DNA from 3 places in the Luteibacter sp. KNZ12-1A genome. Region 3 is predicted to be linked to each of the others. Evidence: riboswitches for the same ligand, from Rfam matches in the RefSeq annotation. Region 3 holds a riboswitch; each other region holds the start of a gene.
What was found. A riboswitch is a leader RNA that binds a small molecule or an ion and turns the genes downstream of it on or off. The one in region 3 is predicted to bind cobalamin.
Positions count from the first base shown of each region.

Region 1: another riboswitch for cobalamin. It lies ahead of ACR9ZJ_RS14180 (TonB-dependent receptor domain-containing protein); the one in region 3 lies ahead of btuB (TonB-dependent vitamin B12 receptor).
Region 2: another riboswitch for cobalamin. It lies ahead of metE (5-methyltetrahydropteroyltriglutamate--homocysteine S-methyltransferase); the one in region 3 lies ahead of btuB (TonB-dependent vitamin B12 receptor).

Region 1 is NZ_JBPGXU010000075.1:8,973-18,846, reverse strand. Features, by position in the region: gene ACR9ZJ_RS14185 (TonB-dependent receptor) at 1-2,526, opposite strand, end outside; cobalamin riboswitch at 2,769-3,012, shown strand; gene ACR9ZJ_RS14180 (TonB-dependent receptor domain-containing protein) at 3,157-5,043, shown strand; gene ACR9ZJ_RS14175 (efflux RND transporter permease subunit) at 5,174-8,326, shown strand; gene ACR9ZJ_RS14170 (DUF2239 family protein) at 8,619-9,179, opposite strand; gene ACR9ZJ_RS14165 (LysR family transcriptional regulator) at 9,257-9,874, opposite strand, start outside.
Region 2 is NZ_JBPGXU010000021.1:1,259-11,132, reverse strand. Features, by position in the region: gene fdhD (formate dehydrogenase accessory sulfurtransferase FdhD) at 1-63, shown strand, start outside; gene ACR9ZJ_RS06795 (hypothetical protein) at 67-405, opposite strand; gene mobA (molybdenum cofactor guanylyltransferase) at 402-962, opposite strand; gene ACR9ZJ_RS06785 (molybdopterin molybdotransferase MoeA) at 932-2,122, opposite strand; gene fusA (elongation factor G) at 2,196-4,268, opposite strand; gene ACR9ZJ_RS06775 (aldo/keto reductase) at 4,856-5,836, shown strand; cobalamin riboswitch at 5,924-6,139, shown strand; gene metE (5-methyltetrahydropteroyltriglutamate--homocysteine S-methyltransferase) at 6,334-8,625, shown strand; gene metK (methionine adenosyltransferase) at 8,774-9,874, shown strand, end outside.
Region 3 is NZ_JBPGXU010000026.1:23,573-33,446, forward strand. Features, by position in the region: gene ACR9ZJ_RS08000 (cobyrinic acid a,c-diamide synthase CobB) at 1-680, opposite strand, end outside; gene cobO (cob(I)yrinic acid a,c-diamide adenosyltransferase) at 677-1,279, opposite strand; gene ACR9ZJ_RS08010 (hypothetical protein) at 1,303-1,884, opposite strand; gene btuB (TonB-dependent vitamin B12 receptor) at 1,910-3,784, opposite strand; cobalamin riboswitch at 3,905-4,137, opposite strand; partial or broken gene ACR9ZJ_RS08020 (acyltransferase family protein) at 4,161-5,237, opposite strand; gene ACR9ZJ_RS08025 (hypothetical protein) at 5,426-5,707, shown strand; gene ACR9ZJ_RS08030 (GGDEF domain-containing protein) at 5,726-7,546, shown strand; gene ACR9ZJ_RS08035 (LytR/AlgR family response regulator transcription factor) at 7,543-8,253, opposite strand; gene ACR9ZJ_RS08040 (sensor histidine kinase) at 8,250-9,305, opposite strand; gene ACR9ZJ_RS08045 (nuclear transport factor 2 family protein) at 9,341-9,814, opposite strand.

The sequences.
Region 1 (9,874 bases), on a different contig from region 3:
ATCCCAGTCCTGGGTCACCGACGGATCGAGCTGGCCGATATCCGACTTCAGCTGGCCTTCCGAGTTGCCGTAGCTGCGCGAGAAGGTGTAATCGACGCGGCCGTACCAATCGTCGGCGAAGTGATGCTCGAGGTAGAGATCGAGCGAATAGTAGCTGCGCTTCAGATCGGGGAATGCAACGCCTTCGGGCGAGGTGAAGTCGTCCTTGCGAAGATTGAACGGAACATAGTTGCCACCGCCGACGTCGACCAGGAATTCGTTCGACTTGCCCGGATTGAACAAGTAGCAGCCCGGCAACGATGCGTTGCTGATGTCGATGTTGTTGCGTGCGGCATACGCTTCGAACGGGCGCGAATCGCAGAAGTCGTCGATCGAGCTCTTCAGCTTGCGATACGTGGCCTTGGCGCCGAAGCTCCAGTTATCGTTGATCGCCTTGTCGAAGCCCAGGATGTATTCGTCCTGGTAATACGCGTCGATGCCCTTGGCGGCGACGGTCTTCGGATCGGGCGTGGTGCCGTCCTCGCCGTTGAGGTAAGCGCGGCTACCCAGCTGGGTGAGGCCGGTAGGCTCGCCGTTCGGACCCACACCGCCGTAGGTGTAGTACTCGCTGTAGTAGGTCGACGCGGAGGCTCCACGAATCGCGACGTTCGACGGAATGGCCAGGTGGTAACGACCGGCATTCGCGTAGATCTTGAACGTAGAGTCGCCGAAGACGTCCCAGGTGGCGCCCAGGCGAGGCGCGAGCTGGTGGCGCTGCTTGACGTAGGTAGTGCCGTCGCCATTCAAGTTCTTGAACTGCTCGTTGCGAAGGCCGACGTAGATCCTCCAGCGATCGGTGACCTGCCAGTTATCTTCGATGAACTGAGCTTCCTGTTCGGTCTTGACCGTGGCGCCCGTCTCGAAGAGACGTTTTTCAACGACGTACGCGGTGCCCGGCGGCGGAACGATATCCGGGCGACCGGTGACCCTGCCCGCATTGCGATAAACCCAGCGGTAGCCACCCTCATAGATCTGGCCCGAGGTCGATTCCAGCGTCTGGTTGTCCAGACCCGCGCGCAGATCGTGGTCGCCCGCGTGGTATTCGACGTCGAGACGCCAGCCGTGGGTCTTATCCTTCGCACCTGCGTTCAGCACCGTGCCATTCACCAGGCCGCAACCGGTGATGGGATTGGCGATGCCGCGCCGGTTATCGGTGATCCACGGACAATTGGCGGCGCCGGAATATCCGATGTCGCGCTCGTGATTGGTCGTGGTGTGACCGTACAGTGCGTTAACCGTCAGGTCGTCCGTGATGTAACCGGTGTATTTTCCGATGTAGACATCGCCGCCAGGAGCCGAACCCGCACCCGCATCAAAGTTCTTGAGGTTGTCCGTGCCCAGGTAATTGCCGCGGCTGCGCGTCGCATAGTTATAGGCGTAGACGCTACGCTCGGTGTTGGTCTTGTCGCCGAGGCCGGTCAATTCGAGCAGGTGGTTATCGGTGATATTCCAGTCGATCTTGCCCAACCACTTCGTCGCCTTTTGCGTCTGGTTCGTGCGCTGCGGAGCGAGGATGCTGCTGGTCGTGGTCGTATTGGTACGAGTGAAGTCGCCGGCACCGAAGAAGAACAGCTTGTCCTTGATCAAGGGACCGCTGATATAGGCGGTGTACTGCGTGTCACTGCGTTCGTTGCCGCCACGGTTCTGGAACAACTGGCCGTTCGTGCGGTAGATGTTGCGCGGCGACTGGCGTGCACCGTTCGGCTGGATGTACATGCCGACGCCACCCTTCCACTCGTTACCGCCACGCTTGGACACGATGTTGATCACACCGCCCGTGGAACGGCCGTATTCCGCGCCGTAACCGCCGGTGAAGATCTGCTGCTGGTCGATTGCATCGTAAGGCAGGCTCGTGAAGCCGAGGCCGGTAAGCGCGTTCGTGACGGAGTAACCATTGATGTAGTACTGGTTCTCCGAAGCCGACGAACCACCGAACGAGGCCACGTTGCCATAGCGGCTGTCGCCGGAGATGACGCCCGGCGCGAGCAGCGCGGCGGCGGTGACGTCACGAGCGAGCGGCAGCTTCTGCAGCTGTTCCGAGGTGAGCACCGTGCGCGAGTCCACCTGCGACACGTCGATCGCGGGAAGCACGTTACCGGTGACCTGCACGCCTTCGAGGTTCTGTGCCTCGGCGGTGGTGGTGGAGGCACCCGCGAAGGACACGTCGACGCCGCCGCCCAGGTTCACCTGGACATTGTCGCGGGTCTCGACGGCCTGGCCGCCGCGCTCCACGGTGACCTTGTAGCGGCCGACCGGCAGCGAGCTGGCGCGGTAGCGGCCATCGGCGTCGACGCCGACGTCACGGGTCAGGCCGGTATCCAGGTTCTGCAGGTGGATGACGGCGCCTTCCGGCTGCGCGACGCGGCCGAAGACGACACCGGAAGCATTGGACTGGGCGAGCACGGCGCCGCTGGCGAAGCAGAGGGCGAGCGCGGTGCAAAGGGTCGATCGGCGCAGCACGCCGGTACGCTTGGTGGAACGTTGCATGTCTTGTCTCCCCGATAAACAGCAAGTAAGCCGGCCACAAGAGGTGGCCGAACTCGTTTCGACGCCGTCTCATGGGCTTTGGTACCCATCCCCCGGATGCGGCCCTGGCTGCCCATGCTCCCCGTGCGCAAGTTATTGCGCCCGACGGCTATCGGTTGCGGTTGTAATCGAATTATTTTGCGCCCGTCAAGTGCGCGTTAAGAATTCCGTTAAGTATCCGTGACAGCCGGGGGCCCCGACGGGTACCATCGACCGGTTCGGGTGTCCCGACCGGCCAAGGCCGGGGAGGATGAAACGGGAAGCCGGTGCGCCACGTCGTGGCAAGGCCGGCACTGCCCCCGCAACGGTAAGCGTCCATCCGGGTAGGTCGTCAGACCTTTCTCATGGAACCGGCCTCACGCCACTGCGCAAGCGGGAAGGCACCGGTTCCGCCACCCTGCGGTGGCTGGCGCGAGTCCGGAGACCGGCCCGATGAGCGCCCCGCCCCACGTGGCGGGCGTCCCTGTTTCGGTCGATTCGCGGAGGGCGGATCCGGGCAGCCACCGGGTTTCCGCCCGTTCGCCGTTCGTCGCACGTCCTCCTCGAGCGTCCTTCGCACATTGCCGCCCGGCGGCTGAGGAAGACGGTTCCATGAAGAAGACCCTGCTCGCGGCGGCCCTGTTGTCGTCCATCGCCGCGGCCCACGCCGCCGACGAAGCCGCGCCCGACCGGCTCGATCCGGTCGTGGTGACCGCCAATCGCGCCGCCACGCCACTGGACGAGGTACTCGCGCCGGTCACCCTGATCACCCGCGAGGACATCGAGCGCCTGCAGCCGGTGAGCGTGCAGGACCTGCTCACCGGTTTGCCGGGCGTGACGATCGCCAATGCCGGCGGCATCGGCCAGCAGACGTCGTTGTTCATGCGCGGCACCAACTCGTCGCACACCCTGGTGCTGCTGGACGGCGTCCGCGTGGGCACCGTGGGCGCCGGCCTGCCCGCCTACGAGCAGCTTCCCGTGGAGCAGATCGATCACATCGAGATCGTCCGCGGCCCTCGCTCCGCCCTGTACGGGTCCGATGCCATCGGCGGCGTGATCCAGATCTTCACCCGCCACGGGCAAGCCGGCGAAGCGCCCACGCCGACGCTCTCGGTGACCGGTGGCAGCCATGGCTACTCGGCGGGCCAGGTGGGCGTGTCCGGCGGAAGCCAGCACGGCTGGTACAACGCCAGCCTGGGCGGGCAGTACACGGCCGGCATCAACGCCTGCCGCATCGGCGCCGCGGCCGCCTTCGCCGGCTGCTTCACCGACGAACCCGACCACGATGCCTCCCGCACGTACAACGGTGCGCTGTCCGGCGGCTATCGCTGGGACGACGGCACCGAGTTGACCGGCAGCTGGCTGCGCAGCAAGGGCGACATCGAGTACGACGGCGACTTCCAGAACCTGACCCGGCGCTCGCAACAGGTGGCCGGCACGAAGCTGGCGTTCGACGTGCTGGCGAACTGGCGCATGTCGCTCAGCCTGGGCCAGAACCAGGACCGTGCCGACAATTACCTCAATGGAGCCGACAAGACCCTCGACTTCGTCCATTACGGCGTGGACAAGGCTCGCGTCGGTTACCTCTATTCGAAGCGCAACCAGGCGTCCTGGCAGAACGACTTCACCCTCGCGACGGGCCAGACGCTGAGTGCGGGCGTCGACTTCCAACAGGAAAAGCTGAAAAGCGATACGGACTACCTCAAGGACTCGCGGAACAACACCGGCGTGTTCGCGCTCTACCAGGGCCTGTTCGGTCCGCACGAGATCCAGTTGTCGGCGCGGCACGACCACAACACCCAGTTCGGCAACCACACGACCGGCTCGGCGGCCTACGGCTTCCGCTTCGACAACGGCATGAAGATCACCGCCTCGTACGGCACGGCCTTCCATGCGCCCACGTTCAACGACGAGTTCTATCCTTACGGCGCACCGGTGAACCTGAACCCGGAAACCTCGCGCACGGCCGAGATCGGCCTCTCGGCGCGGCCGGGCGTGTGGAACTGGGCGGTGAACGCCTACCAGACCACGGTCGACGACCTGATCGGCTTCGATGCGAACTTCCTGCCGGTGAACGTGAGCAAGGCGCGCATTCGCGGGTTGGAAGGACAGGTCGGCGCCGACGTCGACGGCTGGCACGTGCGGGCCTATGCCACCCTCCAGCAGCCGAAGAATCGCGATTCGGGCGTGCAAGACGGCAACTTGCTGGCGCGCCGTCCCGAGCGCACCGCGCGGGTCGACCTCGACAAGGACCTCGGCCGCTTCACCCTCGGCGGTTCGGTCTACGCGGCCGGCTACAGCTACGACGACGCGGCCAACACCCGCCGCCTCGGCGGCTACGCCACGGCCGACCTCCGCGCGACCTGGCACCTGGACACGGACTGGAGCGTGCAGGGCCGGGTCGCCAACGTCGCGGACAAGCGCTACGAGACGGCGGCGTTCTACAACCAGTTGGGACGTACGTATTACCTGACGTTCCGCTACGCGCCCGGGCGCTGACGCGCCGCCGTATGAACGGGGGACCCCTGCCTTCCGGCAGGGCCCCCACTAAAGGCACACGCGACGAAACAAGCGGAACGTCATAAAGTTCGCGGGCGCGGGGAGCCTTCCCGCGATCACAGGAAGTGTCGTGAACTTTTTTGCACCATTCATTCGCCGGCCGATCGGTACCTCGTTGCTCGCGGCGGGCCTGACCCTCGCCGGCGCGATCGCATACATGCTGCTGGGCGTCGCCGCGTTGCCTTCGATCGAGGTACCGGCGGTCTTTATCCAGGCGCAGATGCCCGGCGCCAACGCGCAGACCATGGCGTCGACGGTCATCGCGCCGCTGGAGCGCCACCTGGGCCAGATCCCGGGCGTCGACCAGATGTACTCCAACAGCACGGAGAACTCCGGCTTCGTCCGCGTCCGCTTCAACATGGATCGCTCGACCGACGCCGCCGCCCGCGACGTACAGGCCGCGATCAACGCGGCGGCCGCCGACCTTCCGGCCGGCATGCCCTCGCCACCGCAGTACTTCAAGTTCGACACCGGCCAGATCCCGGTGCTGCTGGTCGCGATGACATCGAAGACCATGCCCCCGGACAAGCTCTACGACGTGGTCGACACGCTGATCCGCCCGGCGGTGGCGCAGATCGACGGCGTTTCGCGTGTACAGGTGTTCGGCGGGACGCCCCATGCGGTGCGCATCGAACTGGACACGAACGCCCTGGCGGCGAAGCGGCTGACCGCGAACGACGTCTCGAACGCCTTGCAGGCCGCCAACGTGAACTCGCCGCAGGGCGTGCTCTCCGATGGCGAAACGCAGATGACGGTGATCGCGAACGACGGCCTGCGCGACCCGAAGGACTTCGCCAACATCCTGATCGCCATGCGCGACGGGGTGCCGGTACGGCTCTCGGACATCGCCAATGTCCACAGCGGCCAGCAGGACCAGTTCCAGGCCGCGTGGTTCCAGGGCGAACGCTCGGTCACCATGCAGATCAGCAAGCGCCCGGAGGCGAACTCCATCGCCACCGCGGAAGCCATCCGTGCGGCGTTGCCACGGTTCCAGGCGCTGCTGCCTGCGGATGCGAAGGTCACCCCGATCTTCGACCTGACCCAGACCACGCAGTCGGCGCTGCACGAGGTCAAGGTCGCGCTGATGATCAGTATCGTCATGGTCATCCTGGTGATGCTGGTGTTCCTGCGCCGCCTGGGGCCGACGATGATCGCCACGCTCAGCGTGCCGCTGTCGCTGGCGGGTGCGTTCGTCGTGATGTGGACCTTGGGCTATACCCTGAACACGATGTCGCTGATGGCGCTGGTGCTGTGCATCGGCTTCGTCGTCGACGACGCCATCGTGGTCATCGAGAACATCGTCCGGCACATGGAGAACGGTGCGAAACCCATGGCGGCGGCGCTGGAAGGCGTGCGCGAGATCGGTTTCACGGTGATCTCCATCACGCTGTCGCTGGTGGCGGTGTTCGCGCCGTTGCTGTTCGGCAACAACATGATCACCAAGCTGCTTCGCGAGTTCTCGGTGACGCTCGCCGCGGCCGTGTTGATCTCGGCGGTGGTGTCGCTGACGCTCACCCCGGCCTTATGCGCGCATTACCTCAAGCACGACGCGCCGGACCGCAAGCCGGGCCGCTGGGAACTGGCCCTGGAACGTTTCGACCGGGGCTTCCTCGGCGTCTACCAGCGCGCGCTCGACTGGGCGATGCGCCATCGCCGCCTGATGCGCTGGCAGCCCCTGATCCTGCTCGGCGCGACCGTCGTGCTCGCCATCGCCGTGGTGAAGACGGCCGGTGGCAATTTCATGCCCGACGAGGACACCGGCATGCTGCAGGCGCAGATCAGCGCCGACGCCAACATATCGCCCGATGAGATGACGCGCCGCCTGAAGCGCGTCAGCGAGTTGATGCAGAAAGACGACACGGTGGCGGATGTCACCACGATCCTCGGCGGCGACAACGGTGGCGCCGTGGGCAACCAGGGCCTGATGTTCGTCGACCTCAAGCCCAAGGGCAACGCCCCGGGCCAGCGCAAGGAATCGATCAAGGAGATCATGGACAGGCTGGGCAAGGAGTACGAGAAGTTCTCCGATGTCCAGGTCTTCATGAATCCGGTGCAGTTCCTCGGCGGTGGCGGTGGCAACAGCAATCGCGGCCAGTACTCGTTCCAGCTGATCAGCACCAGCGGTGAGGACCTGCAACCCTGGGCACTGAAGCTCGTGCGCCAGATGCGCGGCATGAAGGAGTTCCGCGACGTCGGCAGCGACTTCGACATCGTCGGCAAGCAACAGATGGTGAAGGTCGACCGCGACGCGGCCTCGCGCCTCCAGGTGGGCATGGGCATGATCGACTCGGCGCTGTTCAACGCCTTCGGCCAGCGCCAGGTCTCGATCATCTATTCCGACATCAACCAATACTGGGTGGTGCTGACGGCCGCGGCCGCGCAGACACTGAGCCCCGACGCCTTGCTCAACACCTACGTGAAGAACAGCGTGGGCACGATGATCCCTCTCTCCGCCGTGGCCAAGATCGCGCCAGTCGCGGTGCCTAGCGCGGTGACCCACCAGAACCAGCTCGAATCGGCGGATATCACCTACAACCTCGCGCCGAAAATCACGGCGGACAAGGGCAACACCCTGGTCGAGCAGGCCGTGCATGCGATCAACCTGCCGGAAGGCGTGCGCATGGATTTCACCGGCGCGAACCAGCGCCTGCGTGACGCGCAGTCGAACGGCATGGTGCTGCTGATCGGCGCCATTCTCGCCGTCTACATCGTGCTCGGCATCCTGTACGAGAGCCTGGGCCATCCGTTGACCATCATCTCGACCTTGCCGGCCGCGGGCGCCGGCGCGTTCCTCGCCATGCTGGTCACCCAGACCCAGCTCACCCTGATGGCGATCATCTCGGTCTTGCTGCTGATCGGCATCGTGAAGAAGAACGCGATCCTCATGGTGGACTTCGCCCTGGTCGCGCAGCGCGAGCACGGCATGTCGCCGGTGGAAGCCATCCGCCAGGCGGCGCTCGTGCGCTTCCGCCCGATCACGATGACCACCCTGGTGGCGATGGGCGCGGCCCTGCCGCTGGCGATCGGCTTCGGCGTGGGTTCGGAAATGCGCCGGCCGCTGGGCATCGCCATCGTCGGCGGCCTGCTCGTCTCGCAGTTGCTCACCTTGCTCAGCACGCCTGCGATCTACCTGTGGAACCACGATCGCAAGGAGCGCAAGTACCGCCGCAAGCTGAAGCGCCGGTACAAGCGCTGGCTGAAGATCCGCAAGGCTAGAGGCTAGAGGCTGGATGACTGGTGGGAGCCGCCCCTGTGGGAGCCGCCCCTGTGGGAGCCGACCTTGTGGGAGCCGACTTCGTCGGCGATCCCGCGGCAGCGGGCCAGATTGAGGCAAGCACCCATCGCCGCTGAAGCGGCTCCCACAACTGGGAAACTCACCACTATCGACGTCGAGTAGTCCGGGTGGACGCAGACCCTGTGGGAGCCGACCTTGTGGGAGCCGACTTCGTCGGCGATCCCGCGGCAGCGGGCCAGGTCGAGGCAAGCACCCATCGCCGACAGGGTCGGCTCCCGCCCTAGCCCTCGCCGATAGCGCGCGACGCCAGCATATGCACGTAGTCGCGCACGTCTGCCGGCCAGTCCTGGATAAGCGCCTGGAACCGCCCGGCCTCGTGACGATGAAAAGCCCGGGAGGCTTCTTCATATCCGGGCAGGTCGCCCGCGAGCGCCGACATCACCCTGTCCACCGCTTCGCGCGCCTGCCGTACGCGATCGGCCGGCGCACCGTCGCGGCTGGCCGCTTCGACGAGGCGGCGCAAGGCGACGGATGCCCCACCGGGTTGGCTGGCCAGCCATTCCCAATGCCGCGGAAGCAAGGTGACCTCGCGAGCCACGACGCCGAGCTTGGGCCGGCCCGGGCCACGCTTCGTCGCGAGGTCGGAGCCAGGCAAACGCGCGAGCACGTCGTGGACGGTGCCACGGTAGTCGATATCCACGGGCCGGCCGGTGCTGTCGTCGTAGATGATCGGCGTGGCTCCGGGATCGCTGTCGAGCAGCATCTTGCAGCGCTCGGCCACGACGGCGAGCGAGCCAGCCGCGAGATGGCGATGTTCGAGGAAAGCGGTGTAAGTGGACATGGCGCTGCCGTCGGTCTCAAGTTGCCCCACATATTACCCGGGCTAAATATAAGGTCAATACCTCCGGGTAAAAACCTCTACAGCCCCGCTGCCTGGGCCGGCAGTTCATCGGCGATCCAGTCCACGAAGCTCCGTAGCCGGGCGTTGTGCCTGCGCTCCGGCGGATAGACGAGATACACCGGCAAGGGAGCGGGCTGATATTCCGGTAGCAGGCTAACCAGGCGTCCGCGAGCGACGTGTTCGTTCGTCGTGAACGCCAGGGTCTGCGCCAGCCCCAGGCCGGCCATCACCGCCGCCGTGTGGGCGTTGCTCTCGTTGACCTCGACGGCCGCCTTCACCTCGATCAGGGTCTCGCGCGCGTCCTCGCGAAACCGCAGCGGCTGGGTGCGGCCGCTGCGCGCGGAGAAATAGCCGATCACGTCATGACCCTCACGCAGGATGTCCGCCGGAACGGCCGGCGTTCCACGGCGCGCGAGGTAACCGGGCGTGGCACACAACATCCAGGGCAATTCGGCGATTTGCCGGGTCACCAGGTTCGGATCGTCGGCGGTACTGCGAATGGCGCAATCGATGCCCTCGCCGATCAGGTCCACGGTCCGGTCGGTCACCCCCAGTTGCACGCGGATACCGGGATAGCGCGCGCGGAATTCCGGGAGCCTGGGCAGGATGAGTGCCGCCGCCACCGAACCGCCGGT
Region 2 (9,874 bases), on a different contig from region 3:
CTGCTCGGCTTCGCCCGCCCGGGTCGATTCAACATCTACAGCCGGCCGGAACGCATCGCCTGAGGTTCAACCCTTGCGTCGGCGCAAACTGTCCTTCACGTCCACATCGAAGCGCACCGTGGTAGCCACCGTGTCGTAGCCGGGGATGTCGAAGACCAGGCCGTCCTTGCTCGGCAGGCGCGACAGCAGGTCGCGCAGCGCCACGCGCGGGACGCCCATGCGCCACTCGTGGGCGTTGCCGGAAAGCGTGCATGCGGCCCCATCGGTGGCGTCGATCGAATAGCGCATGGTGAATGCCTTGCCGAACGCCGTCGAGCCCAACAGGGCGATGTCGTCGAGCAACTCGCCCAGCTCGTCCTCGTCGATGCGGACGCGGACGGTGTCGTCTTCCAGCTGCACTCTCATGCGTTGACCTCGCGCCATTCCTGGGGGGTGTTGCAGTTCAACAGGTACCGTGTATCGATGCCGTCGAGCGGCAGTCTCGCCGTACCGAGCCGCTCCTGCAAGGCGAAGACCGAGCGTTCGCGTCCGCTGAGCGCCATGACACCTGCAAGCGCCTCGCGTGTGGCCGCGTTCATCGTCAGGCGCATCGGCAGCGGGTGGCCCTGCCAACTGGCCGCCGCCGGCGAGGATGCGGCAAGCAATGGCCGGAGCACGTCCTCGTGCAACCACGGCATGTCCACGGGAATCACCAGCCACTCGCCATCCGGGAGTTCGTCGGCCGCGCTCGCGATGCCACCGACGGGGCCGGCCTCTGGCCAGCGATCGGGGATTCCTCCCACGCGCGCGCCGCTGATCGCCAGCCGTTCCGCGCCCGCGGCACGCAATACCGAGAGGCCACGTTCGAGCAAGGTGTGGCCTTCGAGACGCATGAGCGCCTTGTCTTCGCCCATGCGGGACGAACGGCCCCCGGCGAGGACGAGTCCGACGATCACGTGGCGTCCGCCGGATCGATCGGCCACGCCTCGGCATCGTCGCCGGTGCCGGCGGTCAGCCAGGTGTTCGCCTGTGCATAGGGAAGGATGCGATACGCCGCCTGCGCATCCGCGAGGTGCGCGACCTGCCTTCCTTGCGCATCGTTCCCGACACGCCCCAACGCGAAATGCCGCATGCCTTCGCGCCCGACGAATGGCGTCGCCAGCGTCACGCGCGTGGGGCGCTCGGCAGCGAGACCCGCCATGGCGCGCAACACGGGCGCGACGAAGAAGCGATATCCCACCGCCACCGCGATGGGATTGCCGGGCAAGGCGAGTACCAGCGGCCCGCCGTCGAAACGTGCGGCGAGCAACGGCTTGCCCGGCCGGATCGCGACCTTGTGAAAGAGTTCGCGCGCACCGAGCGAAGCCAGTGCGGACGGCACGAAATCGAAGCGCCCCGCGGACACGGCGCCCGTGGTGACGATAAGGTCCGCTCCGGCGTCCCGTGCGTCGCGTACGGCGACATGGAACGCATCGCCCATGTCGGGCACCCGCGCACGCCCCACCGGCTCGACGCCCCAGGAAGCGAGGCTGGCGGCAAGAAACGGTCCATTGGAATCGTGGATGCCTCCCGGCGGCAAGGGACCGGTGGGGTTGAGTTCGCTACCGGTCGCGATGACCGCCACGCGCGGCTGGCGCACGACGTCGACGCGATCGATACCCAATGCGGCGAGCAACATGATCGCCGCGGCGTCGATGCGCCGTCCGCGTTCGAGGGCAAGCGCTCCTTCGCCGATGTCCGCACCGGCATGGCGCACATTCTGCCCGCGGCGCTCGTCGGCAAGGAAACGGACCTCCCCACCCCGCCTTTCGCAGCGTTCCACGGGGACGACGGTGTCGAAGCCCTTCGGCATGCGCGCGCCGGTGGCGATCTCGCAGGCTTCGGCTTCCGGATACGTGTCGATCGTGTCGCCGGCCGCATGCATCGCTGCCACGGCGCGAACGGTTCCGGCGGGGATGGTCTCGCCTCCGGCACGAAGGGCATAGCCATCCATCGCCGCGTTGTCGAACGAGGGAAGCGCCAGCGGGCTGGCCAGGTCGGTGGCGAGGAATCGCCGCCGGGCGGCATCGAGGGCGACCTGCTCCACCTCGAGCGTCCGGACTTCGGCAAGCAGGAGCGCCAGCGCTTCGGGATAGGAAATCATGGGTGAAGCGTAACCCGCCCACGCGCCACCGTGTAGAAGCAAAGGGCGGCCATATGGCCGCCCTTGCCTCACGTCACGCCGAACGGCGTGACTGTTCCTGCGTCGCCGCCGGCCGGTAAGCGTGGAACGCCACCGTGGCCGAGGCGCGGCCCTGGCTCAGCGAACGCAAGGCGGTGCTGTAGCCGTCGAGTTGCGCGAGGGGCACGTCGGCGTCGATCTCCGTGCGTTCCTGGCGGTCGACGAGGTTGACGATCTGCCCGCCACGGCGTTGCAGGTCGCCCAGCACATCGCCCACCGCCGAACCCGGCGCACTCACCGACACGCGCATCACCGGCTCCAGCAGCACCGTGCCCGTGGCTTCCAGCGCCGATTTCACCGCGATCTGCGCCGCGCGATGGAAGGCGGCCTCGTTCGAGTCCACGGCATGGGCCTGCCCGTCCAGCACGGCGACCGCCGCGCCGACCACGGGATAGCCACGCGGCCCTTCCACCAGTGCCGAGGCGACACCTTTCTCCACCGCCGCCTGGAACTGCCTGGGAATGACGCCGCCCGTGGTGCGGTCCTCGAAGCGGTTGGTCTCCTCGCCGGTCGGCGTGACCGACAGCACCACGCGCGCGAACTGTCCGCTGCCACCGGTCTGCTTGGCGAGCTTGCCCTCCACGGCGCCGGACGCGGCCGCCGGGGTTTCCTGGTAAGCCACGCGCGGCGAACCCGTGCGCACCTGCACACCCCACTCGCGACGCAGGCGCTCCACCATCACTTCCAGGTGAAGTTCGCCCATGCCCCAGACCAGGGTCTCGCCGGTGTCGGGATCGGTGCCAACGCGGAACGACGGGTCCTCCTGCGCGAGGCGGGCGAGACCGTTGCCCAGCTTGAGCAGGTCGGCCGAGCGCTCGGGCGACAGCCGCCACGACAGCACGGCCGGTTGCGCCTGGATGGTCTCCAGCCGCACGCGGCGGTGCGTGTCGGACAAGGTCTCGCCCGTGGCCACGTCTTTCCAGCCCGCGATGGCGACGATGTCTCCCGCCTCGGCGGCATCCACGGCTTCCGTGTCTTCCGCGCGCACCACCGCGAGCCGGCCGATACGCTGCACGCGATCGGTACCGCTACGCCACACGGCATCGCCGACGTTCAACCGGCCCGAATACACGCGGATGAAGGCCAGCGGCCCATGCGCCTGGTTGACCACCTTGAAGACGAGCGCCGCCAACGGCGCGTCCGCATCGGGCGCGACCATCGTGTCGCCTTCGTCGGTGTGGCCAACCACGGCTGGACGATCCAGTGGCGATGGCAGGTACGCGACGAGCGCATCCAGCAGCGGTTCGATACCGACGTTGCGGAACGCCGAGCCCGGAAGTACCGGCGAGCCGGCACCCGCGAGCGTGCCGCGCCGAAGCGCCGCCGTGAGCGCCGCCGCATCGACCGGCTGTTCGGCGAGCCAGAGTTCGGCCAGCGTATCGTCACGATCGGCCACGGCGGCCACGAGTTCGGCACGCGCGTCCGCATGCGTCGCGCGCTCGCCGTCCGTCCATGGCTGGACCGTAGGCGTGCCCACCTCGTCGAAACGCCAGGTGCGTTCCGCCACGAGGTCGACGAGGCCCGTCATGTGTTCGCCTTCGACGATCGGGCGCGCCACCACCCACGGGTTCGCACCGAGCTTGTCGCGCATCTGCCCGACCACCGCGTCGAAGTCCGCACCCGGGCGGTCCATCTTGTTGACGAACGCCATCAACGGCACGCCATGCCGGCGCGCCTGGTGCCAGACGGTTTCGGATTGCGGCTGCACGCCGGCCACGCCGGAGAACACGGTGACCGCGCCGTCGAGCACGCGCAGCGAACGCTCGACCTCGATCGCGAAGTCGATGTGTCCCGGCGTGTCGATCAGGGTCAGGCGATGCGGCTGGCCGCCTTCCGGCGTCCAGTTCGCGCGCACGGCGGCGGCGCCGATCGTGATGCCACGCTCGCGTTCGAGTTCCATATGGTCGGTGGTGGTGGCGCCGTCGTGCACTTCACCGGTGCGATGGATCGTGCCGGTCTTGTAGAGCAGGCGTTCGGTGAGCGTGGTCTTGCCCGCGTCGACGTGCGCGATGATGCCGAGGTTGCGCCAACGGCCGACGGGGATCTGGGTTTCGCGGGTGGTACTCATAGCTAACGGTTCCTGATGGGGTCGCCAGGGGCTCGGATGTCGTCTCGAGCGAGGCACTCCCCGATCCGTTTACCGCCGCCCCTGGCTGAGCGGGACGGTCAGGATCGGGGGTCGCGGCAGTTCTTCATGGCACGCTGCTCCAACGGTGGGTTCGCAAGGGAAAATCGGGACAAAAAAAAGCACCCTTGCGGGTGCTTTCGGTGTTCCTGGCAGCCGGTGCGCCGTCTTACGACGAAGCTCCGCCAGGCACGGAACGCGCGCACCCGCGACGCGCCCATGGGGCGATCGGTGGGACGTGCATCAAATCGTGCTTGCAGCGGAACATGGCTTGGCTCTCGTGACAGGACGCGAATGCTACGCCCGGGCCGGTTGACCGGCAAGGCGCGCCGTCTTCGCGTTGGACTCCAAGTTAGGGACGCCCGGGCCGGTTTCAAGGGGAGGCGGCATACCCGCCTTCGCTACCGTGGCGACCACGTTTCACATGACGCGATTGTCATGATCGACGGGGCGCCCGGCATCTACAGTATGTGGCTATACAAATGTCCCGTCCGGACACCGCCCCGTCCACACATGTCTTGGAGCCCCGCATGCGCTACGTCAAACTCGGCCGTACCGGCCTGGACATCTCTCCCCTGGTCCTCGGCTGCATGACCTACGGGGTGCCCGATCGCGGCAACCACGCCTGGACGCTCGACGAGGAACAGAGCCGCCCCTTCATCCGCAAGGCGCTCGACCTCGGGATCAATTTCTTCGATACCGCGAATGCGTATTCCGACGGCACCTCCGAGGAAATCGTCGGGCGTGCGCTGAAGGATTTCGCGAGGCGCGACGAAGTCGTGATCGCGACGAAGACGTACTTCCACTGGCGCAAGGGTCCCAACGGTGGCGGTCTTTCGCGCAAGGCGATCTTCCACTCCGTCGACGACAGCCTTCAGCGCCTCGGCACCGATTACATCGACCTTCTGCAGATCCACCGCGCGGATCACGCCACGCCGGTCGAAGAGACGCTCGAAGCGTTGCACGACCTGGTGAAGGCGGGAAAGGTGCGCTACCTCGGCGCGTCGTCGATGTACGCGTGGCAGTTCGCGAAGATGGTCTACACCTCGCGCCTCCACGGCTGGACCGAGTTCGTGAGCATGCAGGACCACTACAACCTGCTGCAGCGGGAGGAAGAGCGCGAGATGATTCCGTTCTGCATCGACCAGGACATCGCGGTCATCCCATGGAGCCCACTGGCGCGCGGCCGCCTCACGCGCGACTGGGACGAAACCAGTACCCGCCAGGAGAGCGACGTCTTCGGTAGCACGCTCTACAACGCGACCGCCGATTCGGACAAGGCGATCGTCGCGGCGGTGAAGAAGGTCGCCGAGGGGCGCGGCGTACCGCGTGCACAGGTGGCCTTGTCCTGGGTGGCCCATCGCGAAGGCATCACCGCGCCGATCGTGGGAGCATCGAAGCCACATCATCTCGACGATGCCGTGGCGGCGATCGATCTCGTGCTGCGCCCGGAAGAGACGGCGATGCTGGAAGCCGCCTACGGTCCCCATCCGATCGAAGGCTTTGAATAGACGTCCGCGGCCGCCGCGTGGCGGCCTCGGGGGCGCTTCTGAATAGAAGTGCCCTCCTTCGCATTGACTTTGGACGTCCAGAGGGCTAATTTCCCGCTTGTTAGCGGTCTTTATCTCTCTATTCGAATAGGAAGATAAAGCTAAGAGGGAAGCCGGTGGGAATCCGGCGCTGCCCCGCAGCGGTATGTGGAGACGAACCCGTCACAGGCACTGGATCGATGAGGATCCGGGAAGCGATGGGGGAGGAGGCGCCTCGGCGCCACATCCACGAGCCCGAAGACCTGCCGCCAGCCGGAGCGACGCGCCGTCATGGGTGCGCCGCTCCGTCCGGCCTGGGCCGTCGCCTCCTCCCGGGGCATGGCCCGGTTCGCCCGCGGGGGCGAAGGTCGACGGCAAACCCTCATGACCCAGGCATCGCCCAAGGGGTTTACTCCGGCGACGTCCGTGTCATGCGACGAGCCGCCCTTCCCTCCTCTTTCTTGCAAAGAGGAACACTCATGCCACACGTCACCTACCCCGGTTTTCCCCGTATCGGCCGCCGCCGTGAGTTGAAGCGCGCGCTCGAAGCCCATTGGAAGGGAAACATCGGCTCCGAGGAACTGCTCGATATCGCCCGTGAATTGCGCTCGCGGCACTGGGCGCTCGCCCGGGACGCGGGTGCCGACAGCGTTTCGGTGAACGATTTTTCGCTCTACGACCACGTGCTCGATGCCGCGGTCATGGTGGACGCCATTCCGGAACGCTACCGACCGCTTTACGACATCGATCCGCTGGCCGGCTACTTCGCCATGGCACGCGGCAGGCAGGACGATCGCTTCGACCTGCCCGCGCTGGAAATGACCAAGTGGTTCGACACCAACTACCACTACATCGTCCCCGAGGTATCGGCGGGCCAGACGTTCGCCGCCCGGCCCGGCAAGGTCGTGGACGAATATCGCGAAGCGGTCGCGGCGGGACACGTCGCACGCCCGGTGCTGCTCGGCCCGATCACCTTCCTGTGCCTCGCCAAGGCGGTCGATGGCAGCGACCCGCTGGCACTACTCGATGCGCTCCTTCCCGCCTGGGTCGGCGTGCTCGACGCCCTTGCCGACGCAGGCGCCGGGTGGGTGCAGGTGGACGAGCCCGTGCTGGCGCTCGATCTCGACGATGCGACGCGCGAAGCCTTTCGCCATGCCTATGCGTGGGTCGCCACGCGGTCACGGGTACGGGTGCTGGTCGCGACCTACTTCGGTTCACTCGACGGCAATCTCGAACTCGCCATGTCGCTGCCCGTCGCCGGCCTGCACGTCGACCTCGCACGTGCGCCGGAGCAACTCGACGCGGTGCTCGACGCGCTGCCGGCCGACCGCGTCCTCTCGGCGGGTGTTCTCGATGGACGCAACATCTGGCTGAGCGACCCCTCGATCATCCTTCCTCGCGTGCAGGCGCTACGCGATCGCCTTGGCAACGGGCGCTTGTGGCTGTCGACGTCGTGCTCCTTGCTGCACGTGCCGCTGGATGCCGGCGAGGAAAAGCGCCTGCCCGGAAATCTCGCGACGTGGTTGTCGTTCGCGCGGCAGAAAATCGCCGAGCTGCGCCACTACGCCGACGCCGTCCAGGGCGATGCAGTCGCCCGGGAAGCGCTCGCGCGCCAGCGCATACTGATCGCCGGGCGACAGGCCGCGCCGGGGGTCGTGCGTGACGAGGTACGCAAACGCGTTCGCCAGCTCACGGCGCAGTTCGGCCGGCGCCGCTCGGCGTACCCGTTCCGCGCCGCCATACAGCGTGAGCGGTTCGGCTTGCCCGACCTGCCGACGACGACCATCGGCTCGTTCCCGCAGACGGCGACCCTTCGTGTCGCCCGCGCCGCGCACCGCGCAGGCAAGCTGGACGACGAGTCATATACCGTCATCCTGCGCGATGAAGTGCGCCGTGCCGTGGCGTTCCAGGAAGAGGCCGGTATCGACGTGCTCGTCCATGGCGAGCCCGAACGCAACGACATGGTCGAGTATTTCGGTGAACAGCTCGACGGCTACGCCTTTACGTCGTTCGGCTGGGTGCAGAGCTACGGCTCGCGCTGCGTGAAACCACCGATCGTCTATGGCGACGTGGCACGGCCCGCGCCCATGACCGTGGCCTGGTCCGCGTTCGCGCAATCGCTGACGAAAAAACCGATGAAGGGCATGCTCACCGGTCCGGTGACGATGCTGCAATGGTCGTTCGTGCGCGACGATCTGCCCCGCGCGGACGTCTGCCGGCAGATCGCGCTCGCCTTGCGCGACGAGGTGCACGATCTCGAAAGAGCGGGCATCGGCATCGTGCAGATCGACGAACCCGCCTTGCGCGAAGGCCTGCCGCTGCGTCGTGCCGAGTGGAATGGCTATCTCGCGTGGGCGGTGGAGGCGTTCCGCATCACCGCCGGCGGCGTCAGTGACGCGACCCAGGTGCACACCCACATGTGCTACTCGGAGTTCAACGACATCATCGAGGCGGTCGCGGCCATGGATGCCGACGTGATTTCCATCGAAACCAGCCGCTCGCGAATGGCGTTGCTCGATGCCTTCACACGGTTCCAGTACCCGAACGGCATCGGCCCCGGTGTCTACGACATCCACTCCCCTCGGGTTCCCGCCGAGGGCGAAATGGCCGGTCTGCTTGCCCGCGCGTTGCAGGTATTGCGTCCCGACCAGCTCTGGGTGAACCCCGATTGCGGCCTGAAGACCCGTGACTGGCCCGAGGTCGCCGCGGCGCTGAAGACCATGGTCGCGGTGGCGAAGGCGGCGCGCCAGCGGTTGGGGGCGGCGGCCTGACCCACCGTGGGCCGGTGGGCGCGCCCTGCTGAACATCCATGCAATCGTCACTCCCGGGCGCTACCCTTCCCCCTGCAAACCGGCCCGGAGGCGTGTATCATGGCGCGCCCTTTATCTCTTTATCCGTAAAGAAGGATATATCCCCGCGATGAGCAACTACCTCTTCACCTCCGAGTCGGTCTCCGAAGGCCATCCGGACAAGATCGCCGACCAGATCTCCGACGCCGTTCTGGACGCCATCCTGGCCCAGGACCCGCGCGCTCGCGTGGCCTGCGAGACGCTGGTGAAGACCGGCGTCGCCATCGTCGCGGGCGAGATCACCACCAGCGCGTGGATCGACCTCGAGGCGCTGACCCGCAAGGTCATCCTCGACATCGGCTACGACAGCTCCGAAGTCGGGTTCGACGGCGAGACCTGCGGCGTGCTGAACCTGATCGGCAAGCAGTCCCCGGACATCAACCAGGGCGTCGACCGCAAGAAGCCGGAAGAACAGGGCGCGGGCGACCAGGGCCTGATGTTCGGCTACGCCACGAACGAGACCAGCGAATACATGCCGGCGGCGATCCACTACGCGCATCGCCTCGTCGAGCAGCAGACCAAGGTCCGCAAGAAGAAGAACTCGCCGCTGCCGTGGCTGCGCCCGGATGCCAAGAGCCAGGTCACCCTGCGCTACGAGAACGGCGAGGCCGTCGCCATCGACGCTGTCGTGCTGTCGACCCAGCACGATCCGGACGTGAAGCAGAAGGACCTGATCGAAGGCGTGCGCGAGTTGATCCTGAAGCCGGTGCTGCCGGCGAAGCTCCTGCACAAGGGCACCAAGTTCCACATCAACCCGACCGGCAAGTTCGTCATCGGTGGCCCGGTGGGCGACTGCGGCCTGACCGGGCGCAAGATCATCGTCGACACCTACGGCGGCTGGGCCCGTCACGGCGGTGGCGCGTTCTCGGGCAAGGACCCGTCCAAGGTCGACCGTTCGGCCGCCTATGCGGCTCGCTATGTCGCCAAGAACATCGTCGCCGCCGGCCTCGCCGACCGTTGCGAGATCCAGGTCAGCTACGCCATCGGCGTGGCCGAGCCCACCTCGATCTCGGTGACCACCTTCGGCACCGGCAAGATCCCCGACGAGAAGATCGAGAAGCTGATCCGCAAGCACTTCGACCTGCGTCCGTACGGCATCATCAAGATGCTCGACCTGGTCCACCCGATGTACCAGCCGACCGCGTCGAACGGCCACTTCGGCCGCAAGCCC
Region 3 (9,874 bases):
GACGGCGGCGCATCGAAGGCGACGGGAGGCGGCAGATCGATCGGCCCCTGTGCAAGCAACGCATCCGCCAGCGCATCCAGCCGCGCATCGAGATCGGCCAGCTCCGCCGCCGCGACGAGGCCCAGATGCCGCTCCGGCAAGGCCATGGCCGCGTCGCGCGGCAATGCGCCGTACCACGCCATGCCCGGGGGCAGGCTGTCGCGCAACAATCCGGCGTGGTACGCGCCGCCCACGCGATTGGCGAGCACGCCTTGCACGTGCAGGCCGGGGCGATAGTTCGCCAGCCCATGTGCCAGCGCACCGAAGGTCTGTGCCATGGCGCCGCCGTCGATCACCGCCATCACCGGCAAGCCGAAAGCCATGGCCAGGTCCGCACTCGACGGCGCACCGTCGAACAAGCCCATCACGCCTTCGACCAGGATCAGGTCGGCGTCGCCCGCGGCGGCATGAAGCCGTGCGCGAACGTCGTCGTCCCCACCCATCCAGGGATCGAGCTGATACACCGGTGCCCCGCTCGCACGCTCCAGGATCATCGGATCGAGGAAATCCGGCCCCGTCTTGAACACGCGCACGCGGCGTCCCTGCCGCGCGTGGGCACGGGCGAGCGCGGCGGTGACGCTGGTCTTGCCCTGCCCCGACGCAGGCGCCGAAACCAGCAACGCGGGACAGGCACGGGTCACAGCTCGACGCCCTTCTGCGCGCGGATACCTGCCTGGTATGCATGCTTGACCACGCGCATCTCCGTGACGGTGTCGGCGGCGGCGACGAGTTCATCGGGCGCGCCACGGCCGGTGATGACGACATGCTGGCGTTCGGGCCGCAAGCGCAGTGCCTCCAGCACGCGGTCGAGCGGAACGTAGCGCTTCACCAGGGCGATGTTGAGTTCGTCGAGCAACACGAAGTCGTAGGCGGGATCGCGAAGCATGCTCTCCGCCACCTCCCACGCCGCCGTCGCCGCGGCGACATCGCGCGCCTTGTCCTGGGTCTCCCAGGTGTAGCCCTCGCCCATCACGTGGTAGTCCAGCGGGCCGTCCTCGAACATGCGGAAAAACGCCTCCTCGCCGGTGGAGAAACTGCCCTTGATGAACTGCACGACGCCACAGCGGAAGCCGTGGCCGAGCGACCGCGCCAGCATACCGAAGCCCGACGAACTCTTGCCCTTGCCGTTGCCGGTGTTCACCACCAGCACGCCGCGGTCGATGGTCGCCTTGGCGATACGCCGGTCGATCAACTCCTTCTTGCGGCGCATCCGGTCCCGATGGCGCGCATCCTCGTCCATGTCCTGCCAGGGCACCGCGTCGTTCATGCGCTGGCCGTCTTGCCGTCGCCTGCGCGCGGCGCGAAGCGGAACACCAGGGCCTGGACCAGCTGGGCCGCGAGCACGTAGCCGGCGGCGGCACGAACGAACAACGGCGCCCATTGGGCGAAACGCTGCACGTACTGGGGCATGTTCGGCTCGGTGTAACGGCCACCCAGCCAGTAGAACGCGCCGTTCGAGATCGCATAGGAGACCGTGGCGCCGACGACGATGCCCGCGAAGACGAGGGCGTGCGAGGCAAGCGATCCGTCGAAGCGCGGCGCCAGGAGCCGCCCCGCGTACCACAGCACCGCGTAAGCCAGCGGCAGGAACGAATAGGCCACGGTGATGCAGAAGTCGCTCACTCCCGCATAACTCACCGAATACCAGTCGATCAGCACCGAAAGCGCCACGAAGCCGAGAAAGGCCAGGTGCTTGCGCAAGTACAGACCACCCAGGAAGAACAGCGCCATCGACGCGTCGGGCAGGTGCAAGGCGTCGCCGAAATGGGAGAAGCGCGTGCCGATCATGAGCAAGGCGAACAACGCGGCGACGGCGGCGAACAAGGGGCGCGAAAGCGATTTCATCGGAAGAACCTCGATGTATGCACGGTTATGAACGGGGCTGGTAGCGCAGCGTCAGCATCCAGTTGCGGCCCGGCTGGTTGAAGTAGCGGGCCGTCTCGTAGTGGCGGTCGAAGACGTTGTTGGCTGAAAGCTCGACCTTCCATGCCGCGTCGAAGGCGTATGCCATGCGCAGGTCGGTCAACGCGTAGCCGCCGAGGCGATGGGCATTGGCGGTATCGTCGTAGCGATAACCGGAGGCGAACACGCTCGCGCCGGCACTGAACGCGCCGAAGCTGCGGTCGACGTCGACATGCGCGGTACGGCGCGCGCGGCGCGGCAACAGGTTGCCGTGGGAGGCATCGTCGCTATCGTCTTCCGGCTGCAACCATGTCGCGTTGCCGGCGATGCGCCAATCGCCAAGCGTGGTGTCCGCCGCCAGTTCGACACCGCGAATGCGCGAACGATCGATGTTGTTCGCCCCACCGAAGGGGAACAGCGGCCCGCTCAGGCCCGAGTCGAATACGATCAGGTGGTCGATCTTGTTCTGGAAGGCGTTGATCGACCAGTTACCCCAGCCAGGCGTGCCACGCACACCCAGTTCCCAGTTCCGCGAGGTCTCGGGGCCGAGGTCGGGGTTGCCGTAGTCGGGGTAATAGAGATCGTTGAACGTCGGTGCCTTGAACGCGGTGCCGTAGCTGCCCGTGACGCGCAGGGTCTTCGTCAGCGCGTAACCGTACTGCAGGCTGCCGGTGGTCTTTCCGCCGAACTGGCTGTTCTCATCGCGGCGCAGGCTGGCCTGTACCGAACTGGCCCCGAACTCCTGCTGCCACTGCGCGAACAACGCGTGGTTGCGCCGCGCGTCCACCAGGTAGTCGGTGTTGCCGACGACGCGGTCGCGTTGCCAGTCGAAGCCGAGCGTGGTGAGGCCGGCGCCACCGCCCACGCGGCCAAGGTCGGCCTGCACGGACGCGACGTCGCGATGCGTGTTGAAGGTATCGGCGTAGACGCCGTTCTCGTAATCGGTGGACAGGTCTTCGCTACGGCCCAGGCTGGCGGTGAACAACATGTCCTGCGATGGCTTGTAACGCAGGCGGCCACCGACGACCTGGGTGGCGGATTCGGCGAAGTTGCTGCTGGTGCCGTCGTAGTGGTTGCGTCCTTCCGTGCGCGTGGCGTTGGCGTCCGCATCCCATTGCTCGTCGAATCGCCAGCCGCCCTTCAACGACAGCGCATTGTTACGGTAGCCATCCTTGTCCGGCTCATAGGTGAAGCAGCCGCCACCGCCCGGGCTGGGTTTGCCCCGGCAGGCGTTGATGCCATCGGTCTGGTCGTGGCTCGCCTCCACCGCGTACCAGCCCTGGGCACCACGGCCGGCGAAGCCCGCCGAACCGCGCAGCGTGTCGTAGCTGCCCACGCCCACGGAGAAATGGGGGACGAAGCCACCCTCGGGATGGCGGGTGAAGATCTGGATGACGCCGCCGAGGGCGTCGGAGCCATACAGGCTCGAATACGGGCCGCGCACGATCTCGATGCGCTCGATCTGGTCGACCGGGATGTCCTGAAACGCCGCGGTGCCGGAGGTGGCCGAGCCGATCTTCACGCCGTCCACCAGGACGAGCACGTGGTCGGCCTCGGTGCCGCGCAGGAACACCGAGGTGGCCTTGCCCGGGCCGCCGTTGTTGGCGATCGAGACGCCCGGCGTACCGCGCAGCAGGTCGGCCAGCGACCGCGGTTGCAGCCGCTCGATCTCGGCCCGGTCGATCACGGTGGAAGCGGCGAGCACCTGGTTGAGGGCCTGGTCGGTGCGGCTGGCGGTGACGACGACCTGGTCGAGGTCGGTGGACGCATCGGCGAACGCCGCGGCCGGCGTGAGGAAAGCCACCGCGATGGCGACCGCGAGGCTGGAGGAACGAAATGACACGGGGTGACTCCCTGCTCACCGCGCCTACCCGCGCGGCATGAATGGCGAGGGACAGGAAGCGGGATGGCGGGATCGCCGGCGGCGGAAGGCTGTCGGCCACCCACGACATGGCCCTCCGCCTGTCCGGTGTACCTCGAGGCCGGTCTCCGGGCTCGCGAGCGCAGGGAATCCCTGCGGGGACGGCGCCTTCCCATGCCTTGGCACAGTGGCTCGATGCCGACCTTTTGCTCGCCTACCGTTGCGGGGGCAGCTCCGGAATGGCGGCGACCCCTTGGCAGGCCGCGCACGTCACCGGATTCCCGTTTCAATCCCCGGCGCTGACGCCGCGGATCACCTTGGGCGCCGACAGTGTAGCCGAACGCACGGCGCGCTTGTCCCGCCAACGCAGGAAGGGCCGCTCGACCGCGTAGTGCAGGACGGCGCCTCCGGCCAGGGTCGCGGCCGCATAGATGGCGAAACGCAGGAATCGATGGTCGGCCAGTTGGCCGTCCAGGGCGGACTGCACGAGGTGGAAGACACCCTTGTGGCTGAGGTAGAGACTGTAGGAGGCGCGCGCCAGCCAATCCGCACCCGGGATATCCAGCCGCGCCAGCCAGGTGTCGCCACTGGCGGCGGCCACGAAGGCGGCCATCGCCAGCGCGATCAGCGGATAGCCGGCGACGCAGGGCCAGAACCCGGTGCGCGCGCCATCGAACAGCACGAGCGCGGACGCGAGCAGGAGTGCGCCAAGGATGAGCACCGCGTTCACCCGCGTCCGCAACCACGCCATGGCCCACGGCCGATACACGCCGCACACGGCGAGAGCGACACCGGCCAGCAGGCCATCGAGGCGGGCCCATGTGGGGTAGTACAGGTAGCGCAGATAGACGGTTCCCACGTTATCGCCCGCCGCCTGGGCCGGGGCGAACCAGTGCGTCCACGACCAGCCGCGCACGAGCATGCCGCCGACGACCACGGCGGCGCACGCGACGGCGAACTTCCACGCCGCTGGCTTGCGCGTCAGGGCGAAGGCGAGGATGGGAAACACGAGGTAGAAGTGCTCTTCCACGCAAAGCGACCATACGTGGGAGAAGGCGTAGTTCTCGCCGTTGTCGAACATCAGGTTGAAGGTGAAGGTGGGGAACTGCCATAGCGGCTGCATTCCCGATGTCTCCCTCCATGCGGGCCAGCATGCGTACAGCGCCAGCACCGTGAGGAACGCGGGCAGGATGCGTACGGCACGGCGCCGGTAGAAGTCGGCGAAGTCGAGCCGGCCCGTGGTGGCCAGGGACTTCAGCACCTGTGAGCCGATAAGGTAGCCGCTGAGCACGAAGAACAGGTCGACGCCCATCCAGCCGGACCGTTCCAGTTTCGAGAAGCCCTCTCCGAGGCCGCCGACGAGATAGCTATGGAAAAGCATCACCCAGGCGATGGCGATGGCGCGGAGCGAATCGAGGCCTGGCGTTCGGTGCATGGATTTCCCCTCGTGGCCGGGGCATGGTGAAGCCGCCAGCGGCCGGACCGGGGGCCCCTTCATGGCATTCCCGGGGCAAATGCTTGTGGCCCCCGCCGGGGCGCCCGACGGGCCGCGCCCCACCGCGCTATGATCGCCACGCGCACGGGCACCGGGGAGGTGGTCCGGCGTCTCATCAAGGGGCGAACATGTCTGACGTTATCGATTTCCTGGAACGCATGGGTGGCAATGCCACGTTGCGCGCTGCTGGCACGGCTGAACTGGCCCGCGAGCTGGACGAGGCCGCCGTCGATGGCGCGCTGGCCGCCGCGATTCTCGCCGGTGACGAGAAAGCGCTGCGCGACCGCGTCGCGCCGGGCACCTTCAACAGCATCCAGCTCGGCGACACGCCACAGAGCGAGGAAGAGTCCGAAACGCCGGCGAAGGACACACCCGAAACACCCGACGTCCCCGATCCCTCGGACGCCTGAGCGCGAGGCCACGGTCGCATGATCGGTCGCTTCGGACGCCGGCTGGGGCTGGCGATCGCACTCACGCTGGCGTCCCATGCCGGCGCCGTCCTCGCGCAGCACACGCCGGGCGAGGACGCGACGGCGACGCTCGCACGTGCCGACGCGACCAAGACCTCCGACCATCCCGCCTTCATGGATACGGTGGCGCGGCTCGGCCGCGACGCGCCACGGCTGACCGCGGCACAACGCGCCCACCTGCATTACCTCGAAGCCTGGCAGGTCGCCTATGCCGGCGATTACGAAGCCGCGGTGCCGTTGCTCGAGGCGGTGATCGGCGGTTCCTCCGACACCACCCTGCGCTTTCGCGCCACCGCCACGCTGATCAACATCCTGGGCATCGGGCACCGTTACCAGGAAGCCTTCTCCCGCCTGACGGAACTCACCGATAGCCTGCCCGAGGTCAGCGACCCGCAGGCACGCCTCCAGGGCCTGGGCGAGGCGGCGCAGATGCTCACGTCCGCCGGCCAGTACGACATCGCCGCCGAGTACGCCGAGCGGATGATCGAAAGCACGCCCACCGGCGACAGCGCCTGCAAGGGCACCTTCATCAAGCTCCACGCGCTCTATCGGGGCAAGCGCATCGAGGGAGCCGACCCGCGCTTCACCCAAGGCATCGCGGCATGCGAGGCCGCCGGCGAGAACCTCATCGCCAATGCGCTCCGTGCGGACATGGCCGAAGGGACCATCCGCGCCGGACATGCCGCCGAAGCCGTCGCCATGCTGGAGAAACACTATCCGGCGGTCGTGCGCGACCAGTACCCGAGCCTTATTTCACAATTCGAATCGCTGCTCGCCGAGGGTCACTGGCAGACCGGCGATGTGGACGCGGCGGAAAAGTATGCGCATGCGGCGGTCGACAGTTCGATCGCGGGGGAATACTCCGAGCCACTGGCGGTGGCGCTGAGAACGCTCTACCTGGCCGCGAAGCGGCGTGGCGACTTCCGCGCCTCGACCGATTGGCTCGAACGCTACATGCAGGCGGACAAGGGATATCTCGACGACGTGACGGCACGTGCGCTCGCCTATCAGGTGGTAAAGCAACAAGTGACCTCCAGCCGCATGGAAGCCGACGCGCTCGACCGCCAGAACCAGATCCTGCACCTGCAACGCGAAGTCGACCGACGCTCGATGGAAACGAGCCGGCTCTACATCCTGCTGTTGCTCACCGTGCTGGCGGCGATCGGCCTGTGGCTGGTCCGCACCAAGCGCTCGCAGCTGCGCTTCATGCGCATGGCTCGCCGTGACAGCCTCACCGGCATCTGTAACCGCCAGCATTTCGTCGAGGAAGCCACGCAGACATTGCAGGCCGTTCGCAAGAACGGCAAGCCTTCGTGCCTGATCCTGTTCGACCTGGACCATTTCAAGCTGGTCAACGATACCTACGGGCACGCCGAGGGCGACTGGGTGCTCCTGCGCGTCGTCGCCGAATGCCGCGACCACATCATCGAGGGAGACGTGTTCGGACGGCTGGGCGGCGAGGAATTCGGCATCCTCCTGCCGAACGCCGACGAGACCGCCGGCGCGAAGCGTGCGGACATGATCCGCGTGGCGCTCGCCGCGCCACCCGCCGGCGGCCCGTCCACGGCCCACGTCACGGCGAGCTTCGGCGTGGCTTGCACCTCGCGCCACGGCGAACAGCTCGACCGGCTATTGGCAAAGGCGGACGAGGCGCTCTACCGGGCCAAGGCCGGAGGACGCAATCGCGTCGAGATCGCCTTGCCTGACGAACCCTTGCCCGAATCCGTGTCCACCGAAGCCAAGCAGGCCTCGTCGTCGGCCTGGGTGGCGCGGCACTAGGGGATGCGGTGCAGCGCCGCGAGCAACGTCTCGATGTAGGTACGGCTGGCCCTGAGCGCCGTGCCGTCGCGCAGGCGCAACATCGCGTCGCGATTCGGTCGCGGGCGCAGCTCCTCCACCTGGTCGATGCGAACGATCGCCGACCGGTGCACGCGCACGAATCGCGCAGGGTCTAGCCGGCGCGAAAGCGCGTGCAGCGGTTCGCGCAGCAGATGCCGTCGTCCCTGCACGTGCAAGACAGCGTAGTCACCGTCGGCTTCGATCCATTCGACTTCGTCCGCATCGATGAAACTCAGTTTCGTACCTGTCCGGATGGCGAAGCGCTGTATCGTCGCGGCCGCCGCCTGGCCACGCAACTGCCGCCGTACCCGGTCGATCGCTTCGCCGAAACGTTCGTCGTCGATGGGTTTCAGCAGGTAATCCACCGCCTGGAGTTCGAAGGCGCGCACGGCGAAATGCTCGTGCGCCGTGAGAAGAATGGCAAGCGGACGTTCGGCCATCGGAATCGCCGCCAGGGCATCGAGTCCATCGCGCCCCGGCATCTGCACATCCACGATCGCCACGTCCACCGAATGGCGGCGGAGCATGGCCAGTTCATGCCCGTCCGCGAACTCGCCGACCACCGTGATATCGGTCTCGCCGCGGAGGCGCGCCAGGACACCAGCGCGAGCCAGCGGTTCATCGTCCACCACCGCCACGCGGATCATGCGGCGACCCGCGCTGCGCTCGTGACCCGATACGGCAGCTCGATCGCGGCGCGCCATGTCGCTTCGACGAGCCCGGCCTCGAAGCGATGCGCGCCGGGATACAGCGCCTCCAGCCGTGCGCGAACGTTCGCCAGCCCGACGCCGGTCGCCCGGCTACCCGCGGGGAACGGTATATCGTTGTCGACGGTCACGCGAAGGCGATCGTCGTCCCGGACGATGTGGATCGCCAGCACACCCACGGTTCCTCGCGGGGCGATGCCATGGCGGATCGCATTCTCGACCAATGGCTGGAGAAGCAGGTACGGCAAGCTCGCGTCGAGGACATCCGGCCCTGCCCGCATGTCCACGCGCAGGCGATCGCCCAACCTGGCCTTTTCGATATCCAGGTAGGTGGAGGTGAAAGCGATCTCCTCGGCCACGCTGACTTCGTGCCCACGGGTTTCCTCCAGCGTGGCGCGGAGGAAATCGCCCAGGCGGGCGATCATCCGGCTGGCTTCCCGCTTTCGATCGTCGGCGACGAGGGCGGAGATCGCATTGAGGGTATTGAAGAGAAAGTGCGGCTGCAGCTGGTAACGCAAGGCGCGCAGTTCGGCATCGCGCGCCGCGAGCCCCGCGAGCCTCACGCGCTCGCCCTCGGCTTGCAGGGCCGCACGGTGCAGCACGACCGCCTGTAATCCGCAGAAGGCGATGAGCGCGAGCCAGCAACCGTCCAGTCCGCCAAAGACCCAGGTCCAGTCCATGCGCGCACGCGCGCCCTCGTCCGCGATGAAGCGCAAGGCGATCAAGGCGTTCAACACCGACATCGCATAGGTGGCCGGAAGGAGCACCGCGGCCATCGTCCACCCGCTGGCGCCGCGCCGCCAAAGCATGCGCTGCAGCCAACCCACCGGCACGATCCAGAACAAATAGGCCACGGCGTAGAAGAGCCGGAAGGCCAGCACATGCGCATCGCCGACCGACGGCAGTCCCATGACGAGCATGCAGCCCAGCACGGGCAGGCCCGCGATCCAGGCCATGCCTGGCGACACCGTCGCGCTGCGATCTTCACGCATGGCCTTGCCCGTGGCTTCCGTGTCCGCAGTATCGGTCAGAAGTTGGAGGAGTACAGCATGGAGGCGATCTTCCAGCCGTCGTCGGTATGGATCAGTTGCCAGGTCTCCGCGCCCTTGTTGCCCACCTTTCCGTCGGCCACGAACTCGAAATCGAAGTAGACCGAGGCCACGCTGCCGTCGGTTTCGATGCGTACGTTGTGGAAGCGCTCCTCGATGCCGGCCTTGGTGCTGCCGACGTAGTCGGCGAACTCCTGCCAGGTACCCGCCTTGTAGCGGGCGGCTTCCGGATGCTTCGCCTTGACCTTGCGGTAGCTTTCATCACCCAGCACGTTCCACCACGCCTTGCTGTCGGCGAGGAAGAGGTTTGCCAGTGCGGCGCGGTCGTGGGTTTTCAGGGACGCCTGGAAACGCGTCACCACCTGTTCGATCTCGGCCTTCGGCGAATCGGCGGCGGCACAGGGAACGGCGGCCACGAGGGCCAGCAGGGCGAGAAGGTGGCGGATGCGCATGGTATGACCTCGATGATGGGTGCATCGAGCAAACCAGCGGAACCGTCCCGCCGCCAGTGG